DNA from 2 places in the Thermoanaerobacterium thermosaccharolyticum DSM 571 genome. Region 2 is predicted to be linked to the other one. Evidence: riboswitches for the same ligand, from Rfam matches in the RefSeq annotation. Region 2 holds a riboswitch; the other holds the start of a gene.
The links. Region 2 has a riboswitch for thiamine pyrophosphate ahead of thiT (energy-coupled thiamine transporter ThiT). Riboswitches for the same ligand answer to the same signal wherever they lie in the genome.

Region 1: another riboswitch for thiamine pyrophosphate. It lies ahead of thiC (phosphomethylpyrimidine synthase ThiC); the one in region 2 lies ahead of thiT (energy-coupled thiamine transporter ThiT).

What each region holds. Positions count from the first base shown of each region.
Region 1 is NC_014410.1:984,587-989,944, forward strand. It holds gene asrB (anaerobic sulfite reductase subunit AsrB) at 1-550, shown strand, start outside; gene asrC (sulfite reductase subunit C) at 568-1,581, shown strand; gene TTHE_RS04800 (nucleotidyltransferase family protein) at 1,700-2,077, shown strand; TPP riboswitch at 2,258-2,357, shown strand; gene thiC (phosphomethylpyrimidine synthase ThiC) at 2,471-3,772, shown strand; gene TTHE_RS04810 (ferritin family protein) at 3,880-4,182, shown strand; gene TTHE_RS04815 (Uma2 family endonuclease) at 4,270-4,842, shown strand; gene TTHE_RS04820 (GntR family transcriptional regulator) at 5,133-5,358, shown strand, end outside.
Region 2 is NC_014410.1:223,960-229,317, reverse strand. It holds gene TTHE_RS01155 (CBO0543 family protein) at 23-388, shown strand; gene TTHE_RS01150 (phosphatase PAP2 family protein) at 385-927, opposite strand; gene TTHE_RS01145 (MGDG synthase family glycosyltransferase) at 942-2,057, opposite strand; gene thiT (energy-coupled thiamine transporter ThiT) at 2,263-2,901, opposite strand; TPP riboswitch at 2,963-3,061, opposite strand; gene TTHE_RS01135 (methylated-DNA--[protein]-cysteine S-methyltransferase) at 3,098-3,565, opposite strand; gene TTHE_RS01130 (hypothetical protein) at 3,597-3,857, opposite strand; gene TTHE_RS01125 (aldo/keto reductase) at 3,981-5,120, opposite strand; gene ltaE (low-specificity L-threonine aldolase) at 5,280-5,358, shown strand, end outside.

The DNA of each region.
Region 1 (5,358 bases), 760 kb from region 2:
TGGCGATAAAATATTCATGAGAGGACCTTATGGTAATTCATTCCCCGTTAACAAATATAAAGGAAAAGACTTAGTTGTTATAGCGGGTGGTACAGGTGTATCGCCTGTTAGAAGCTTACTTAAGTATTTTTATGATAATTCGGAAGAAATAAAATCGCTACACTTTATAGCAGGCTTTAAAGATGAAAACAGCGTCTTATTTAAAGACGATTTAAATAATTTTAAGACAAAATTTAACACTATATATACTCTTGATAAGAAAAAAGTCGATGGATTTGAAGTTGGCTTGGTGACAGAGCATATAAGTAAAATACCATTTGATAGCTTTGATGATTACAATGTCATTGTCGTTGGTCCGCCAGTAATGATGCATTTTACAGCATTAGAATTATTGAAAAATGGGGTAACAGAAGATAAAATTTGGGTTTCCTTTGAGAGAAAGATGTCTTGCGGAATTGGAAAATGTGGTCACTGCAAGATAAACGAGACGTATGTTTGCCTCGAAGGTCCTGTGTTTAACTACACAAAAGCGAAGGATTTACTTGATTAAATGTGGAGGTGTATGTAATGAACTATGATATAGATGTAAAAAAAGTCCGCAGAAATTGTTACAGGCAATCGAAAGTCCGCGGTGAATTCATGCTGCAGATGCGCGTTCCAGGCGGTGTAATGGATGCTAAATATCTGTCATATGTAGAACATATTGCAAAAACATGGGGAAATGGACAATTTCATCTTGGCGTAAGACAAACTTTATCAATACCTGGAATAAAGTACGAAAATATCGATGAAGTCAATAAGTATATAAAGACGTTCATTAAAGAGATAGAAGTAGACCTTTGTGGTGTTGACATGGAAGTAGATGACAATGGATATCCAACGATAGGTTCTAGAAACATTATGGCTTGCATAGGAAATAAACATTGCATAAAGGCAAATATAGACACAACATCACTTGCAAGAAAAATTGAAAAAATCATCTTTCCAAGTGATTATCATATAAAAGTAAGCATAGCCGGATGTCCTAATGACTGTGCAAAGGCTCATTTCAACGATTTTGGAATTATAGGCATTACAAAAACAGAATATGATTACGATCGCTGTATAGGATGTAAGAAATGTATCGAGGCTTGTAAACAACATGCTACAGGTGTTTTATACATGGTAAATGGAAAAATCGAGAAAGATTCGTGCTGCTGTGTTGGCTGTGGTGAGTGTGCACTTGTATGTCCCACAGGCGCTTGGTCTAGAAATCCTAAGAAATTCTACAGAGTCCTCATTGGTGGCAGAACCGGAAAACAGACACCTCGCATGGGAAAGATTTTCTTGAATTGGGTAACAGAAGATGTAGTGCTGGGCATACTTAAAAATTGGCAAGATTTCTCAGCGGATGTATTGAATCATAAACCAGTATATCTTCATGGAGGTCACTTGATAGACATGGCTGGATACAATAAATTTAAAGAGCTTATATTAAAGGGTGTAGAATTAAACCCTGAAGCTATGGTTGCAGATAGAATATTTTGGGCAGAAACTGAATACAGGTCAAATATAAACGTTAAGCCTGTTTGTGAATGTTAAATTAAAAGCGAAGGAACCCCCTTCACTTTTTTGATGGTTTATTATATATTTTAAGTGAATTGATTATTTTGATGTAAAATGATAAAATTAAGCCGTATAAATTTTAGGTGGTGATATTGTGCCGCTTTCGGATCAAGAGAGAAAAAATATACGTGAAACATGGCGTATAAAAGTCGAGAAAGATAGAGAAATAGAAACGTATAGAAAAAAAGAGGCTTTTGATAGAGTATATAAAATTGCAAAGATATTAAAAGAAAAGTATTTTGTTGATAAGGTTATATTGTATGGTTCACTTGCAAGAGATGACCGTTTTGATAATCTATCTGATATTGATATTTTTATTGATGGATGGGATGATAGTAAATTTAACTATTGGACAATGTTGATTGATGTTGAAAATGTTGCAAAGCCTTATAAAATAAGCATAGTTACGCAAAAAGAAGCTTATAAATCTCTGCTAAATGAAATATTGAGAGAAGGGAAGATTATAGAGTGACGGATATTAATAAAATTAAAGTCACATTAGCAAGACTACAGTTAGAACTTGAGAATATACAGAAATTATATGATACTTTAAATGAGAGAGGCTTATTATTAAAATACTGTGGATACAATTTTTTGCCTTTACAATTTTAGAGTTTTAAAGTATAATTAGATTAAATTTAATACTTGTGAAATTAGTTTGCGGGGGAACCATTTTGGTTGAGAAGGTAAAACCTGACCCTTAGAACCTGATGTAGTTAATACTACCGTAGGGAAGCAAATGTTTGTTATTATAAAGCTTTACCATGCGGTAAGGCTTTTTTATTATTCTGATATTAAATACTACCTTCTTTCTCCCCTTCATTTTACAAGTATCAAAAAAATAATTTATGAAAGGATGACCATGATGAATTATACTACACAGTTAGACGCAGCAAAAAAAGGAATTATTACGGAAGAGATGAATGTTGTGGCAGCTAAAGAAGATATTGAAGTGGATTTATTGCTGAGTAAGATAGCTTCTGGTGAAGTAGTTATACCTGCGAATAAAAACCATGAAGCACTTAGTCCAGAAGGTGTAGGGGCAGGCCTTAGAACAAAAATAAATGTAAACCTAGGTGTATCAAGGGACTGCAACAATGTAGATGCAGAATTAGAAAAGGCAAAAAAGGCGATAGAAATGAAGGCAGAGTCAATTATGGATTTAAGTTCATATGGTAAAACTTTTGAATTTAGAAACAGATTGATAGGTATTTCTACAGCCATGATAGGTACTGTTCCAGTATATGATGCTCTAGGATATTACGACAAAGATTTAAAAGATATTACTCCTTCAGAATTTATAAAAATCGTTGAAAGGCATGCACAAGACGGCGTTGATTTTATGACCATTCATGCAGGCATCAATAGAGAGACAGCGGAAATTTTTAAAAGGAATGAAAGACTTCTTAATATCGTTTCTCGCGGAGGCTCTTTATTATATACGTGGATGGAATTAAATGATAAGGAAAATCCTTTTTATGAGTATTTTGATGATATTCTTGACATATGTGCTGAGTACGATGTAACAATAAGCCTTGGCGATGCATTGAGGCCAGGATGTATAAGTGATTCCACAGATGCATGCCAAATAAAAGAGCTTATAACGCTGGGCGAACTTGCAAAAAGAGCTTATGAAAAGAATGTTCAAGTGATTATTGAGGGACCGGGTCATATGAGGCTAAATGAAATCGAAGCAAATGTTTTGCTGGAGAAAAAGCTATGTCATGGTGCACCGTTTTATGTATTGGGGCCAATTGTAACAGATATTGCTCCAGGATATGATCACATTACAAGTGCAATTGGCGGTGCGATTGCTGCAGCAAGTGGAGCAGATTTCCTATGTTATGTTACACCAGCGGAACATTTGAGGCTTCCAACTATTGAAGATATGAAAGAAGGCATCATTGCTTCTAAAATAGCTGCCCATGCAGCAGATCTAGCAAAAGGCATACGTAATGCAGAAAAATGGGATAACGCTATGTCTTACGCAAGGAAAAAGCTTGATTGGGATGAAATGTTTAGATTAGCTATAGATCCTGAAAAGGCAAAGAGGTATAGAAGTGAATCTCTACCACATGATAGTGAAACATGTACAATGTGTGGGAATATGTGCGCTGTAAGAAACATGAATAGAGTTATTACAGGAGAAGATGTAAGCTTGTTATAGATTCAACTAGAAAAGGCTTTTGAGTTAAATTGATAAAATTAGGTAAATTGCTATTCTTATGGTATAATGGATGTGTAATCGAATAAAATATAAAAGGGGGCTACAATATGCCTGATTTTGGTACTCCATTTGCTGGGCTTGCAAATAAAAACAAGATCACACATGAGGAGCTTATAAGAGCTATACGATTTATGGTGGCGGCAGAGTATGAGGCTATACAGTTATACATGCAGTTAGCAGAGTCTACAGATAACAAATTAGCAAAAGATGTTTTAGTAGATATAGCTAACGAGGAAAGAGTGCATGCCGGAGAATTTTTAAGGCTTTTGAAGGAATTATCTCCAGACGAAGAAAAATTGTATGAAGAAGGAGCAAAAGAAGTAGAAGAGATGATTGAAAAAAATAAATAGATTAGGTATAGTAAAATTTCACCGAAATGTTGATATGAATACACAAAAATAACGCTTTTAAATTTCGTAAATAAGGAAGGGAAAGATATGGCTTTACCTGATGAAAATAAGACGTATACGTATCGCGATTATAAAAAATGGAAAGATGATAGACGCTGGGAGTTAATAAATGGGAATCCATATCTCATGGCTCCGCCTTCAAGAATACATCAAGAGGTCTTACGAGAGATATTAACTATTTTTTCCTTGTATTTAAAAGATAAATCTTGTAAAGTCTATAGTGCTCCATTTGGAGTAAGACTTCCTAAAGCAAACGAAAATGATGATGACATAGAAACGGTTGTAGAACCTGATATTGTAGTAGTGTGTGATAAGTCGAAATTAGATGATGAAGGGTGTAAAGGTGCACCGGACTTAGTTGTAGAGATTGTTTCACCTTCTACAGCCAGAAATGATAAAATTAAAAAATTTAATCTATATGAGATGGCAGGAGTAAAAGAGTACTGGATAGTAGAACCGGATAACAAGATTGTAACTGTTTTTACGTTAGATGACGATAAAAGGTATGGAAGGCCTGGGATATATTCTGATGAAGATAAAATTAAAGTTTCAATTTTTGAAGATCTCATCATTGATCTAAAATCTGTTTTTACATTTTAGCTTAACCATCAAGACACAAGTGAAGACTCTCTTGTGTCTTGTTTTTTAACTTCAATTCTGTTTTATTTTTCCAGAAAAAAATTTTAAAAACAAGAAGGATTTTTGAAATTTGCGTAGAATATTATATAATATAAACAGAGACATATTAATATACTAGTATACAAGCTTAAAAACTAAAGTGATTTTTACTAACTCATTACGCTTTATGTCCCCTATGAAATATTTTTAAGCAGAAAAAAATCAAGTAAAAAAAGAAGGAATTTTAAAAAGTGTGTCGAATATATAGAAATATGAATATTAATATACTAGTATACAAGAATACAAGTATGCAAAATAGGGGATGTGAAGCGATGGGATTAGAACTTTTGGAAAACAATACGTATGAGTCTAAAAAAGATTATATCTACAGAATGATTAGAAAGAACATAATCGACATCAATCTAAAGCCTGGGGAGGTTATATCAGAGAATGATATAGCTAATGCATTTGAAACCAGCAGGACGCCTATTAGAGAAG
Region 2 (5,358 bases):
TTTTTTAATCGATAAAAGAAAAATGAATATATTAATACCTGCATATTTTCTTTCATCAACTGTAGGTTATACATTAGATATGATTTTTGACGTGACATTAAAATACTACTATTACGTCGAACCACCTATTCCAAATGGAATATTATCATTTCTAATGGAAACATTAATAGGGCCACCATACGGAATGATTTTTATACAGTACCTTCCGAAGAATAGAAAAAGTTATATTTTATATCTGATTGTTTGGACTTTATTGCTAACCGCTATTGAAGCAGTATTTCATATAAAAGGGCTTTTGATCTACAATAGATGGAATTATTTCTATTCAATTATCACATATGTTTTTACATTGGCGGCTTTAACAGTGCAGAATAAATACTTGTCCTAAAGAATCGGCAGCATTAGTCCATATATATGAGTAATATATGAAAATAGTATACCCATTGTAGAACCTATTATGACGTCTGAAGGGTAGTGCAAGCCCATGTATATCCTAGAGAGGCTTACCAAAACCGCTAAGCTTACAAAAACAATAGTCAAATCAGGAAAGAAAAAAGAGAATGAAACTGCTAAAGAAAAAATAGCTGTTGCATGACCTGATGGAAAAGAGTAATCTCTAAGCAAATATTTAAATGTATTAGCTTCAGGTAATACCATATAAGGTCTAGGCCTAGTGCAAAGCCTTTTTAAAATCTGCACAACCAGATGACTGCTGGTCAACGTGGTAAGTGCTTGAACAGCAGAAATTTTAACGCTATTTTTCCCGAATAAAATCAGCAATAGGCAAGACAATATCGTAAAATACGGCCCACCAATATGAGTTATCTTTGGCATAATTTTATCAAGAGCTTTGCACTTTATCCTTTCATTAAGAAGATAAAATACGTTTCTGTCCTCCGCAATAATCAATTTCTTAACTCCCGACACGAAATGAAACCTCCTTACACCTTCAAAGCATCATTCTTTATATTATTTATAACTACGCTGCATACCTTGTCTGCTGAATTGTATATGCCAATTTCTTCCATGCGTTCCTTCATCTCATCTATTTTCTTCCTGTCAGATAAGAGATCTAATATCTTTTTGTCTAACTTTTCTATGTCTTTAATTCTTAAGGCAATCCTCTTTTTAAGCAAAAATTCAAGGTTACGCTCTTCTTGACCTGGAATAGGATCAAAAATAATCATAGGCAACTTTTTAGTTATCGCTTCTGTGACAGTTAGGCCACCACTTTTTGTTACAAGCACATCAGCCGCTTCCATAAATTCATGTACATTATCCACATGTCCATATACACTTACATTATCATCAGCAATTTCCTCAATTTTGGCTTTTAAATTTTTATTCAATCCACATATTACAGCAATCTGTAAATCTTTATGGCTTTGTATGACATTAACAGCCTTTTTAATATTTCCAAGTCCAAGCCCACCACCCATTACAAGTATAAATGGCTTATCTACAACAAATCCTAATTTTTGCCTCACCTCAAATTTATCTTTCTTAACATAAAACTCCTCATCAATAGGTATTCCCGTAACATATATTTTATCATCAGAAACACCCATAAGATTCATCTGATTTTTCATTTCACTCGAACCTACAAAATATCCGTCAATTTGATGATGAATCCAATATGCATGGACATCGTAATCAGTCAAAATAGCATATATAGGTATATTAAGATCTCTCTTCACGTGAGACAAAATAGAGCAAGAAAAAGGATGTGTACATATTACTGCATCAGGTTTTAGATTTAATACATAATCTTTGATAAAGGTATAAACCGATATGCCTATCAGTTTATTTATACGTCTCTCTATTTTATCTCTCTCCATTTCGTAAAGATATCCCCATAATTCAGGTGTCAATTTTAATGTCTTTAGGTAAATTCGAGTCGTCAAATACGAAAGACTGGGAAACTTCTCTCCAAGTGGATTTTCTACAAACACTTCAACATTATCTCTTTTTTCAAATGCTTTTTTTAATGCCATTGCAGTCCTTTTATGCCCAGTCCCTATATCTTCATAAAGTATTAAAATCTTTATTTTATCCATTTTAAAGACCCTCGCAATCACTATATTGATTATCTCATCCAAAAATTAAATTTGGATTAAAGTTTAATTAAAAATGCGTTAAAATAGTGTTATCAATATAGTTTATTTTCATTTGCTATCTAATATTATACCATCAAAATCAATTTATTGTATAAGATTTATTAAAACCCTCTTCCGTTAAGAAGAGGGTTTTAATAAATCTTTTTTAAGCTAAAGCTTTTTTCTTTATTATCTCAATTGCATTTCTCACTTGTGGAATAATAGAAACCATAAAGCAAATTAAAACCTCCACACCTACTAGTATCCCATTTACAAGAAGTGAATAGACGACAGGATTCATGCCTTTAGGTGCATAGCTGGCGAAGAAAAAGACACCTGATAGAAAATGTGAGAAAAACCTGCCAAAACCACCAACTAAAACGCCAAAGCTTAAGTTTTTCTTAAAAAACCCTGCAAGCCCTAATGCGCCAAATGCCAGAGGATAATCTAAAAGCAGCTGTATCCAGTGTACTACAAATGGGTCTTGTATCAACTGCAGCATGCCGTAAGCCATTCCTACTAAAATACCAGGACCTGCTCCATAATAGTATGCAAAGACGAACAAAGGAAGCATGCTAGCAGGTGTTATAGAGCCACCTTGTGGCCAGTGGTAAAACCTTATATAGGACAAAACAAACGATATTGCTATTGCTAAACCTCCGTATACCAGCATTTTGGCATTAAACTTGACGCTGTTTCTTAAGATGTAAAGCAAAAACGCAGCAAACAAAATTGCTATTATAACTGATAGTGTAGCAGGTTTTATTTTGGAAAAATCAGAAAAAACGCTGATGATATAGGACATAAAAATAACCTCCTTTTTTTGAGGCTATGTACCGCTTAAAACAAAAAAACCGCAATACAAATGCGGTCTTTTGCCGCATTCCCTTCGTAGGTATTAACCTAATCAGGTTCTAGGGGTTTGGCATCTGCCATCTCAGCTAAAAGCACCCCCAGCGGACATAGTCTATTTATTAATTTATTATCTAATTATAATAAAATTACTTTTTAAATGCAATACCTTCGTGCTCAAGCAAAAATGCTTTTACATTAAGTCCTCCACCAAAACCCTTCAATGTCATATCAGAGCCAATAACCCTATGACAAGGTATAACGATAGGTATCGGATTTTTATTGAGAGCATTTCCAACAGCTCGTGAAGCATTTGGCTTACCTATTCTTTTTGCAATTTCGCCGTATGTAGCATAAAAACCGTACGGAATCTTCATAAGCTCTTTCCAGACTGATTTTTGAAAATCTGTTCCTTTTATGTCCAGCTTTATTTTGAATTCCCTCAATCGTCCGTCAAAATACAATTTAAGTTGCTTTTTACAGCTATCTATAAACTCATTCGTTCCTCTATCACATTTCATGTGCTTATCATTTGGAAAATCTATCCTCATTATGCCATTTTCACTTGAATATATCGTCAGCTTTCCAATGGGTGTATCTAGATAATCATACAACACTTTATCACATCCTGGGCTTTTAAATAATGTGCTATTTAATCTTTATTTCTGCATCAGCGTCGTCATCGACATCGTCATCAGCAAATTCATCATCAAAGTCATCAACTAATTCAGATTCTGATTTGCCGAAGGATGCTATTTTTGCCAGACTTCTCTCTATTGAGTCGATCTTTTTCATTTTTTTCAATGAATAAGTTATATAAAATACCAAAAAGATGACTGATACAATTGGTGTAGCTAATACTGCAAAATACTGAAGAAAAAGCATAAAAGCACTGGTCTGTGAAACCATCCTTGACACTCCCTTCTATAATAAATATTCATTTATAATTATTTCATAAGTAAAACCACAAAACAAGCGCTTTAAAAAATATTTTTATATTAAAAAAAGAAGAAGATTTCATCTTCCTCTTTTTTATACAGCATCTTTAAAATATTTTCTTACATCTTTTAGATAATCAATTATTGTCAAATGTTGAGGACATTTTGTCTCGCACTCTCCGCACTCCACACAAGAACTAGCTTTTCCCTCATTTAAATTATTATAATTTCTAAGCGACTCGTTGTAATTGTTGTACATGTGTGATTCATTGTAAATTGCAAAATTCTTAGGTATATTGACACCATTTGGACACGGCATACAGTAGTTGCAAGCAGTACAACCAACAGGTGAAAGCTTCTTATATGTCTCCCTCACTTTATTAACAAGGTTTACCTCGTCTTCAGATAAACCATTGGCTCTTGACCTTGAGGCACTCTCTATATTTTGCTTTACCTGTTCCATCGTACTCATTCCGCTTAAAACAAGCGATACCTCTGGATGATTCCACACCCACTGCAAAGCCCATTCCGCCGGCGTCCTTTTTACACTTGCGCTATTCCAAAGCTCTTTGATGGCCTCTGGTGGGTCTCCAGCAAGCTTACCCCCTCTTATTGGTTCCATTATAATTACGCCTAAGCCTTTTGATGCAGCATACTTAAGTCCCTTTAAACCTGCCTGGTTGTTTATATCCATGTAATTATACTGTATCTGGCAAAAATCCCATTTATCATAATCATCGATTATGCCTTTAAAAACGTTGTATTCATCATGGAATGAAAAACCTATGAATTTGACTTTTCCTTCTTTCTTAACCTTTTCCATCCAGCTAAATACATCAAGCCTTTTGTATTTTTCCCATCTCTCTTTGTCAAGTGCATGTAAAAGATAAAAGTCAATATAATCAACGTCAAGCTTTTTTAACTGTTCATTTAGGTATTTATCCATATCCTCCTTCTCATTAATCAGCCATGACGGAAGTTTTGTCGCCAAATACGTCTTTTCTCTGTAACCATCTTTTAAAGCTTTACCTACCACAATTTCACTTTGCCCTTCATGATATGGATATGCAGTATCAACGTAATTCACACCGTTATCAATGGCATATCTTATCATTTTTATCGCTTCAGCTTCATCTATTTTGCTATAGTCACCACTTATAATAGGAAGCCTCATAGCTCCAAAGCCAAGTGCTGATACTTCTACTCCAGTCTTACCAAAAACCCTGTATTGCATACAACCCCTCCGTATCATTAAAATTTAAATTTCTTATTTGATTATAGCATCAATAGATTAAATAACAAAATTTAAACCTCAATATGTATATTGCTTTAATATTTCATTAGTGATAACCTTATAATTAAAATCTATCTAATTAAGATTGGAGGTAACCAAATGGGATACATCGATTTAAGAAGCGATACCGTTACATTGCCAACTCAGGAAATGAGAGATGCAATGTACAAAGCTGAAG